One region of the Halalkalibacter krulwichiae genome, then DNA from elsewhere that is predicted to be linked to it. Evidence: riboswitches for the same ligand, from Rfam matches in the RefSeq annotation. Region 1 holds a riboswitch; the other holds the start of a gene.
The links. Region 1 has a riboswitch for lysine ahead of BkAM31D_RS16900 (aspartate kinase). Riboswitches for the same ligand answer to the same signal wherever they lie in the genome.
Positions count from the first base shown of each region.

Region 1 (5,229 bases):
GAAGGCCGATGCTGTTTCAAAAATAATCGCAATTAACGGTATATCGTTTCTGCCCTCGAAGGCGACAATTAACGTGACAGCAGCAAACAGCATCACAAGAAACACAGATAGGACAATAAAGGCCTTTTGTCGATCTTCTGGATGAATCTCTCGTCCGAACACCTTCACATCCTCTTTCCCTAAAGCAAAGCTCCGTATCGTTAAGAACATAACCGCAACGGTCGTTGTTCGAATACCGCCACCCACACTTGATGGACTTGCCCCTATAATCATTAAAGCGGAAACAAACAATAAAGTGGCTAAACTTAATTCAGATACGTCCATTGTCGATAACCCGCCACTTCTTGAAGTCGCCGAATTAAAAATAGAATAAAATAATTGCTGATGCCATTCTAATCCTACATAATAGTGACCATATTCCAAGGCCCAAATTCCTATAACTCCAATAATAAAAACAGCAAAATAAGTTGTAGTTGTAATTTTCGTAAATAAACTAAAACGAAAATTAGAATTCTTTCTCAAAAAATACTCTCTTAGCTCCAACAATACAGGAAAACCAATTGCCCCAGCCATAATCAACAAGATTACAACAAATTGCACGTAATAATCGTTCGCGAATGGAATAAGTGACTGTCCTGTTACGTCAAAACCAGCATTGGTGAAAGCACTTAACGAAGCAAAGGCTCCTTGATAATAAGCCTCTCCCACTGTATCAAAATAACGAATAAAGTATGTACCTAATATAAGGGCTCCGATCAACTCAATGATGAGAGCGACAATTAAGATTCCTCGCATTAAGTTAACTAAACCAGAAAATGTATTTTGATTTTGGTCAACCATAATCAACATTCGTTGAGCAAAGTTAATTTTTCGTCCAAATAACATCCATACAAAGGTTCCCATTGTCATTATGCCAATGCCACCTAATTGAATCGCTAATGCCAGGAAGAAGATCCCTAAATAGCTATATGTATCTGGCACATTCACAACGGTCAGCCCAGTTACACTCACCGCACTTACCGAAGTAAACAAAGCATCCTTGTAAGAGACATCAACACCTGGTTGATGAGAGATTGGCAAATACAATAAAAAACTAAATAATACCATTGCCACAACATATGAAATGATAATGATTCGAAATGGAGAAAGAAATTGATTAAGTCCTGATTTCATTCAAATTGTACCTCCAAGTTAGTTCGCGCTTAAGTATATCATTTAAAAAAATGAAAGAAAAGACGGCATTCAGTAAAGGCTGTCACTTGCTTCAAATCCCTTTTATTTATTAACTCAAGCTATTCACTGTCTGATTAGCAAATATTAGTTATTATGATTGTGGAAATGTTACAAAAACTAACTTTGAAATTGACTCTTCTTGCGCAGTTCTTTTTTCGCTTGTACGCCATCCCAACTTCGTTTATGATCAAAAGTAGCTATTTGCCTTCATCTGTAAAAAGAAGGAACGGTTTTACAAGGGAGAGATGTGAGTCCATGGACCAACTTAAAGAAAACTTCGGTTATGAATTGCTGCGAAACGACGTACTCAAAGATATTCTTGGTAAAGAGCATGATTCCATCCTTTATTGGATCGGAAAATCTTTAGCACGAAAATACCCAATAAATACAATAGAAGAACTAATCTTATTTTTCGACCATGCCAATTGGGGAACTTTAGTTAGAGAGAAAGAGAAAAAAAACATTCAAATTTTCCAACTAACTGGACCTTGGATGAACAAGAAAGACAGTCGATGCTACCAGCTAGAGGCTGGCTTCTTAGCCCAACAGCTTGAAAGCTGGCACAATTGCATTACAGGAGCTACATATACATTTAAAAAGGATACAGTAACTATAACGGTTGAACTTGATGTAAAAGACTCTCTAAAATAAAACAAGACTTATCGGCTACTTCAAGTAAGTAGCTCGATAAGTCTTGTTTTGTTTAATTATGAAAGTGTTGCAACCTCTTCTGCCTCTTCAACCTCTTCAGCAAGTTGGAATGCAGCATGAAGCATTTCAACTGCTAATACCATATCTGCTTCGTCCACAACAACCGACACCTTGATCTCAGATGTGCTCACCATCTTAACAAAGACTTCATTTTCCGCTAAAACTTCAAACATTTTCGCTGCTACCCCTGGGTTTGAAACCATCCCCGAACCAACAATAGAAACTTTTGCTAACTCTTCTTCAAAATAAATATCAGTAAACTGCAGTTCTTCTTGAGCTTCTTGGAGAATTGCTAGCGTTTCTTTTAATGAGCTTTGCGTAATAGAAAACGAAATATTAACATGGTCTGCATCATATTGGTTTTGAATAATAATATCTACGTTTACTTTATGCTCTGATAATGTTGAAAATAATCTAGATAATGTATTTAGACGGTTGGGCAAACCTTTAACCGTTACCTTTGTTACATCATTTTCAAAAGCGATACCACGTACAATTAAATTTTGTTCCATCGTTACTTCCTCCTCGATCATTGTTCCTTCTACTTCTTCCATACTAGATGCAACCATTAATGGAACATCATAATTTTTGGCAAATTCAACCGCACGCGGATGTAAGACACCAGCTCCTAAATTAGCCATTTCAAGCATTTCATCATAAGAAATTGAATGTAATTTACGTGCTTGCTTGACATAACGAGGGTCCGTTGTAAATACACCTGTTACATCTGTATAAATATCACAACGCTCCGCCTTCAAAGCAGCTGCTAACGCAACCGCTGTCGTATCAGAACCTCCACGACCTAATGTTGTAATCTCCGTTCCACAAATCCCTTGGAAACCAGCAACAATAACGACCTTTCCTTTTGAAAGCTCTTCTTCGATCCGATCAGTATTAATATGGGAAATTCGTGCATTCCCATGGCTTGCTTCTGTCTCCATTCCAGCTTGCCATCCTGTTAAAGATGTAGCCTCTAATCCTAATTCATGAAGTGCCATTGTTAAAAGAGAAATCGTTACTTGCTCACCTGTTGTTAACAGCATATCCATTTCTCGCTTGCTTGGAGAAGCTGTAATTTCGCCAGCCAATCTAACAAGTCCATCCGTTGATTTCCCCATCGCTGAAACGACGACAACTAATTCATTTCCTTCAACTTGAGCTTTTTGAATTCTACTCGCTACATGCTTAATCCGTTCTACTGAACCTACTGATGTTCCTCCATACTTCTGTACAATTCTTGCCATTATATCTTCATCCTCTCCATACACTCACGGCGATGATGGAACGCAAAAAAGCAACAATAAGGAAAACCCCTCACTGTTGCTTGTCATACCAGTCCGGTACCACACTGCTCCCTGTTTCTCACGTGAGATAGTTCTCCACATACTCCTTGGGTTGAGCATGTGACAGCCCTATGCTTATTCAACATAGGTCCAGCATAAGAAAGATGAGTCTTTCTTCCACTTCGGCGAATTCCCCTTTTCATGAACTTCAACGGTTCTCATTACCCTCAGAACATGTACTAATGGTTTTCGCTCCTCTACCAATCACTTCATTTGAAGTGCGGCATATTTAATTGTTTTCAATTCTAGCAAACGTTCGTGATCATTGCAAGAAAAAAATGATTTTCTTTTTAAACGAATCTAAGAATCACTATTTTTTTGTAACGTTTCAACGATTGCCTCTGCCACTTTAGTCGGGATTGATAATTGTCTCAAGTCTTCAACCGTTGCTTCTTTCATTTTCTTTAAAGAGCCGAAATGTTTGAGCAATTGACGCTTTCGTTTTTCTCCCACTCCTGCTATGTCATCAAGTGCTGATTTAAAAAACGTTTTTGAACGAGTTTGTCGATGAAACGTAATCGCAAAGCGGTGAACTTCATCTTGAATTCTTTGCAGTAGATAAAATTCATGACTATCTCTTTTAAGAGGAACCATTATTGGTGGATCTCCCATTAACAATTGAGATGTTCTATGCTTTTCATCTTTTGCAAGTCCACATACTGGTATTGTTAGTCCAAGTTCATCAACAATGACTTCCTGAGCAACAGCAATTTGACCTTTTCCACCATCAATGACAATTAAATCTGGTAATGGTAGTGATTCTTTTAACAACCTCACATATCTTCTACGAATGACTTCCCGCATGGAGCCATAGTCATCAGGTCCTTCAACCGTTTTGATTTTATATTTCCGATAATCTTTCCTGCTAGGCTTACCATCAACAAACGATACCATAGCCGACACAGGATCCGTTCCTTGAATATTGGAGTTATCAAATGCCTCAATTCGGTATGGCGTTGAAATCCCCATTGCTTCTCCAAGTCGCTCAATTGCTTTTATCGTTCGTTCTTCATCCCGTTCAATTAATGAGAACTTTTCCTTTAGTGCGACTTGTGCATTTTGATTAGCAAGGTCAACTAACTCCTTTTTCTTTCCTCGTTTAGGATGGTGAGTTTTCACTTTGATCAATTGTTCGACTAACTCTTTATCAACCTCTTCAGGCAACAGGATTTCAGCTGGTTTTAAATGTTCTTTCTTCATGTAAAACTGGCCGATAAATGTTAATAAATCTTCAGGTGCTTCTTGATAAAAAGGAAAGATTGATACATCTCTTTCAATCAGTTTACCTTGGCGAATAAAGAAGACTTGTACACACATCCATCCTTTATCATAAGAAAAACCGAAAACATCACGATCGACAAAGTCGCTGATCATCATCTTTTGCTTTTGCATAACGGTATCCATATGCTGCAATGTATCTCTAATTTCTTTTGCTCGTTCAAAGTCCATTTCTTCAGCAGCTTTCATCATTTTCTCTGTTAACTGCTCTTTGATTTCATCTTGACCAGAGCGTAGAAATTTGGTGATTTCCTGAACGAGAGCTTGATTTTCTTCTTTGGTTACTTCCTTCACACAAGGAGCAAGACATTGACCAATATGGTAATAAAGGCACACCTTATCAGGTAAAGTCCTACACTTCCGTAAAGGGTAAATACGATCTAGCAGCTTCTTTGTTTCATTTGCCGCACCCGCATTCGGATATGGACCAAAATATTTTCCACCATCTGTTTTTACTTGCCGTGTTGTAATTAATCTTGGATGTTCTTCATTTGTAATTTTTAAATAAGGATACGACTTATCATCCTTTAACATGACATTGTATTTAGGGTCGTACTTTTTAATTAAATTCATCTCCAATATGAGCGCTTCAATATTAGAAGATGTGACAATATATTCAAAATCAGTAATCTCACTGACGAGACGCTGTGTTTTCCCGTCATGA
Region 1 covers NZ_CP020814.1:3,344,887-3,350,115, forward strand. The annotation lists gene BkAM31D_RS16890 (TrkH family potassium uptake protein) at 1-1,173, opposite strand, end outside; gene BkAM31D_RS16895 (YslB family protein) at 1,489-1,884, shown strand; gene BkAM31D_RS16900 (aspartate kinase) at 1,941-3,188, opposite strand; lysine riboswitch at 3,309-3,495, opposite strand; gene uvrC (excinuclease ABC subunit UvrC) at 3,588-5,229, opposite strand, start outside.

Region 2 (5,229 bases), 1.2 Mb from region 1:
GTTAAGTTTCCCTCCAGATTGGGGAGAGCATACGGTTAGTTTTAGACCAGGAGACGAGACGATTTTAAAACCAAATATGACTTTTCATTTGATGCCTGGAATTTGGTATAGTGATTATGGTGTTGAAATTACTGAAACGGTCAGAATTACAACAGATGGAGTAGAGTTACTAACAAATTTTCCGCGCAATTTGTATGAAAAACCGGTGTTAAGCATTTTACCTGATGAGCATACGTCATAAGAAACAGGTTGTTTCTAAAGGTATAACATTGTGCCTTTGGAAACAACCATCAATAATTATTCCCCCTTTTTCTTTCGAGTATCGAAAATAATCCGTGATTAAAATTGTAGTCGATGTTAAGATATAACAAAAGAGAGAAGAATGGGAGTGGACGTAAGATGAAAGGCAAATCACTCATGTTTACATATGGGATTGTCTTTGTAGTGATGATAATTTGGGGATTGAACGTTGTCTTTCTGAAAGTACTTGTTGAAGCATTTCCTCCAGTTACAATGACAGCATTTCGAATAATGGTTGCTGGAATAGCAGCTTTTTCAATCATTTGGTTTGGTCGATCAATGAAAAAATTAACAAGAAAAGAATGGAAGTTGACTTTATTGGCCACGATATTTGGTGTTTTATGTCATCATTCTTTTCTCGCGTTAGGACTTGCGAATACGAATGCTTCCAATGCGGTTTTAATTTTAGCACTCTTACCATTAATAACTTCCATTTTTGCGGCACTATTTCTAAAAGATCACTTAACTAAATGGCGCTTATTTGGAATAAGCCTTGGATTTTTTGGAGTATTGTTTATCCAAGGTGCTTCAGGAAGCTGGGCTGTTGATCTTGGAGAATTTTATGTCTTTCTAGCTGTGCTAGTTCAAGCAATAAGCTTTATTTACATAAAAAAAGCAACAGAGTCATTGGATTCGAAACAAATGACAAGTATAATGTTTTTAGTAGGGTCAATCGGGCTTTTTATGATGAGTTTTTTAGTGGAACCAGCAAGTGTGACCTCAATATTAGAAGCTCCTCTCTGGGTTTATGTCATCTTTATCCTGTCAGCCATTTTAGCGACTACGGTAGGTCACTTTTTATTTAATGAGGCAATTGCACAAATTGGAGCAGGGCAAGCAGCGATATTTAATAACTTCGTGCCATTCTTTGGATTGTTGTTTTCCGCATTGTTTTTAAACGAGAATATTTATTGGTACCAATCATTTGGTTTTATGTTTATAACAGTAGGTGTTTTGTTTGGCACAGGTTATGTAGAAAAAGCCTTTATAAAATCAAAATATCCTGTCCAAGAGAAAAATATATAAAAATTTAGTTGTTAAAAAACTGGTATTAATGCTTATCTAAGCGACATGTATAGTTTTATTTGTTACATGTTGAAAGTGAATAGAAAAGGAATTTCCTTATTTTGAGGAAAGATTAGATTCTAATAACTAGAACTATAAAGTAAAAAGGGTGTCTAAAGTCAAAGCTAGACTTTAGACACCCTTTTCTATTAACTCACAAAGAAATTCATACTCGGTTGAATAACAGATTGTAGTTCTTGTTGTTGCTCTACAGTAAGAGGTACAAGTGGCAAACGAACTGGTCCTGCTTTTATTCCTTTCATTTCAAGTGCAGCTTTTACTGCAGTTGGATTCGGAGCAAGGAAAAGTGTTTTCATTACTGGTAATAGTTGCCTATGTTGCATTGCAGCAGCTGTAACTTGTCCTGCTTGATAATTACGTACCATTTGTTGCATTTCATTACCGACAATGTGAGATGCAACTGAAACGACCCCAGTACCACCGATAGCAAGAATAGGTAAAGTTAAACTATCGTCACCGCTATAAACAGAGAAGCCTTCAGGCGCTTGCTCAATTATAGAAGAAATTGCTTCTAGATCGCCGCTAGCTTCTTTTGTAGCTACAATATTTGGAAGCTGTGCTAAGCGAATAGTCGTTTCCACACTCATGCTAACCACACTACGTCCAGGAATATTATAAAGCATGACTGGCAATTTAGTCACTTCTGCAATGGCGCTAAAATGTGCATACATGCCTTCTTGTGATGGCTTATTATAATATGGTACGACAAGCATGATTGCATCTACACCGATTTCCTCAGCTTGTTTCGTTAGCTCAATTGAAGCTTGTGTGTTATTTGACCCAGTGCCAGCTATGACGGGAATTTGTCCGTCGACAGTATCAACCACCGTTTTAAATAGTAGAAGCTTTTCTTCCGTTGTAAGTGTCGGGGATTCGCCCGTAGTACCGGCAACGACTATTGCATCAGTACCGTTAGTTATTAAATGATGTACAAGTTCCTTTGTTGCTTCTACATCAATTTGTCCGTGTTGATTAAATGGTGTCACCATTGCGGTAACGATTCTTCCAAAATTCATCCAATTCACCCTCAATTCATCAATTTTTCCACGTCTGTTTTGAGATGGGCTACTAGGAGGCACAAAAAAACAACAATGAGGCCTCTACTCATTGTTGATAGGTTAAGCAAAATAAGCGAAACCATTCAATGTGTGAGATAGCCCTCCATATAGCTTCCAGCTATATGACAGTACTGGTCTTATTCAGAACAGTCCCAGCTCTATAAGGAAATGAGTCACTTATAAGCTTCGGCAAGTACCCCTTTTTGTTAGCTTCAATGGTTCTCATTTTCCTCGACTAACATACTAATGGTAATTGCACCTCTACCCTCACTTCAATTTATGAAGTAAGATATAACGTAATTTGAATCTACCTTACCAAATGTTTGATGTTAATGCAATGGTTTATCCAATTTTTTTATTTTTTTAACGGTGTTATTTGAATTAAATTTAAGAGCTTGTCCAACTCTTGACTACATTGAACAGTTACTTCTGCTGTCATCCCATATTTTTTGGCTGACTTTAACATTTCTAATCGTTTTTGCTCAATTTCTACGCATAGCATCTTTCTTCCAACTCCAACTTTAATATTTATAAAAACAGACCGGCTTTGTCGCTGTTGCTGGAAAAAATTTAAATGTAGTTAAGGCTAATCAATCTGTTCATAACGCTAATTATAACCAAAAGAAAAGTGTTGAAAAGTGTTTCCACGAAAGTAGTCATAATTAGATTGAATAAGAAAAAAATCGACATCTTTCTCGTTTGCGGTTGTCCGATTTCTAAATATTTTCAGTTTGAAAAACGAAAGAGAATCGCACAATAGAAGTAGGAGGGGTTCCAATGAAGTTATCAATTTTCCTGATTTTAGCAATGATGCTAGCAGGATGTACAATTCCGCAACAAGCAGAAATGGGTGCCAATTCGAATAGAGAAGAAGGGTTCAATGGATATGGTGTAGCTCAAACAAGACAATTTGAAGGGCCTTTGTCCGACTTAATGGTTCCTGATAACGCTCCAAAAGGGTTGACCGACCCAGCTTCAAAATTAGACAAAGAAGGAGCATATGTAACAGGTAGACGTGATCTTAGTATGGACAATGAGGGCACGCGTTATGGTCAAAGAATTTTAAGCAATCGACCAGGGGTTATAAGAGGTAGATACGTACACAGTAATAATCCTAATGTGGATCGGAAGGCAAAAGTTCAACAGTTTGATTCTCAAGCCAAAGATGGAATTACAAGAGAAATTGAACAAAGAGTCGAGTCATTGGAAAATGTGCGAGATGCCCATGTTATCACAGATGGTCAAAGAATTGTTGTTGCACTTGAATCAAGTGAACAAGATCGTCCTAAACTAATCGGTACTGTAAAAGAAGAGATCAAAGAAGTAGCTGATCTAAGTAATATCTACATTACAACGGATCGAAGAATTATTAATCGTATAAATGCGTTAGAGCATCACGTAAATTTACCACGACCATTCGAATCAATCGGTGGTGCCGTTGGAGATATAGCAGATTTAGTTGATGATGCTGCGCATGGCCGTAGATAATGAGCAGGAAGTGACAACTCCCTGCTTTTTTTGATTCTTAATAGATACCTAATTCCTCGGTAATCGATAAATATTCACGTTCCATTAATTTATGAGACTGTACAGCATTTTCATAATACACTCTGGCATTAGTTAATTGTAATGGGTGTATGGGATTTTTCATATCAGACATAACCCTCTTAAGAGCATCAACCTCAATTAATGTAGCTAAGTGAACATGGTGGAAGCCGTCAAAAGGTTCAGGGCGGTCCAAGTTCATAAATGATTCACTCTCACTTTGAATTTGTTCAATCAACGATAACGTTTGATTAAGCTTATTGGTATTCACGTTATTCTTATCAAAGATAGGGGCAATCTGTTCTAATAAAGTGGCTGTTTGACTAAGATAAAATCCAGCTTCGTTTGCATAAATTGAATAATCATTATCTTGCCTATTTCTTTCACGGTTTTGTTGTCTAATACTAGGTGCTTCAGGAGCAATCTGTTCTGTTTGAAGTTGTTGAGCTTCGACATCATTGACAATGTTTGCTTCGTCTTCTGCGCCACAACTTGACAACACAATACTTGCCCCAATTAAAAGGATTACACTGTTCTTTTTCAAGGTACATCAACCTCCGTATAAACAAACGTTTCCATTAGTATGGAACGAAAAGGAAAAACTATGCATCAAACGATAAGTTCCCTCGTATTATGTATAAAAGGGCGAGGGGGCTGTTCATATGTACTTAGCTACATTAATTATTTTGCTATCCGCTTTTTTCTTGATGTTTTTTTGGGTCATGATGTTAGGCAATCGAGTATCTCATACTATTGAGCAGATTCTGGCAAAAGATGCTGATGAAGAGTTGGCGAATATTAATTTAATGATGAGCGAGTATGAACAGAAAGAGAACAAAAAGAAATAGTAAGACGAAAACATGCTTTGATAGCATGTTTTTTTATGTTTAAGGAATGAAGTATACTTTGGGTGAGCTGAACTGGAGGTAATCCAAAGCTAATTAGTTGCTCTCTTAGCCTTAAGTTCCTACGATTAAACAGAACATATTTAGTAGTTAAAAGAAAGGGCGATATAGATAGGATTGTCAAAAGAAAGGTAATTGGCCAATATGTATTTCAGTTTCATTAACACTAGTTTGGACTTTAAAGCGAAGGTTTTACCATGAATGAAGTGTTTGTATTCGGGGATAGTTTAAATGATGTTTCTGTATCCGAGGTCAACTAGTTCTTGTCATAAAAAAAGAAATAGCAGAATGGTATACAAAATCACCCTTCTTATATAGAAGATAGAGTTGCTTTT
Region 2 covers NZ_CP020814.1:2,101,435-2,106,663, forward strand. The annotation lists gene BkAM31D_RS10535 (M24 family metallopeptidase) at 1-241, shown strand, start outside; gene BkAM31D_RS10540 (DMT family transporter) at 400-1,326, shown strand; gene dapA (4-hydroxy-tetrahydrodipicolinate synthase) at 1,515-2,402, opposite strand; lysine riboswitch at 2,533-2,716, opposite strand; gene BkAM31D_RS10550 (aspartyl-phosphate phosphatase Spo0E family protein) at 2,800-2,946, opposite strand; gene BkAM31D_RS10555 (YhcN/YlaJ family sporulation lipoprotein) at 3,222-3,932, shown strand; gene BkAM31D_RS10560 (hypothetical protein) at 3,970-4,533, opposite strand; gene BkAM31D_RS10565 (hypothetical protein) at 4,652-4,837, shown strand.
Region 2: linked by a shared signal. The riboswitch ahead of dapA (4-hydroxy-tetrahydrodipicolinate synthase) and the one ahead of BkAM31D_RS16900 (aspartate kinase) in region 1 are both predicted to bind lysine.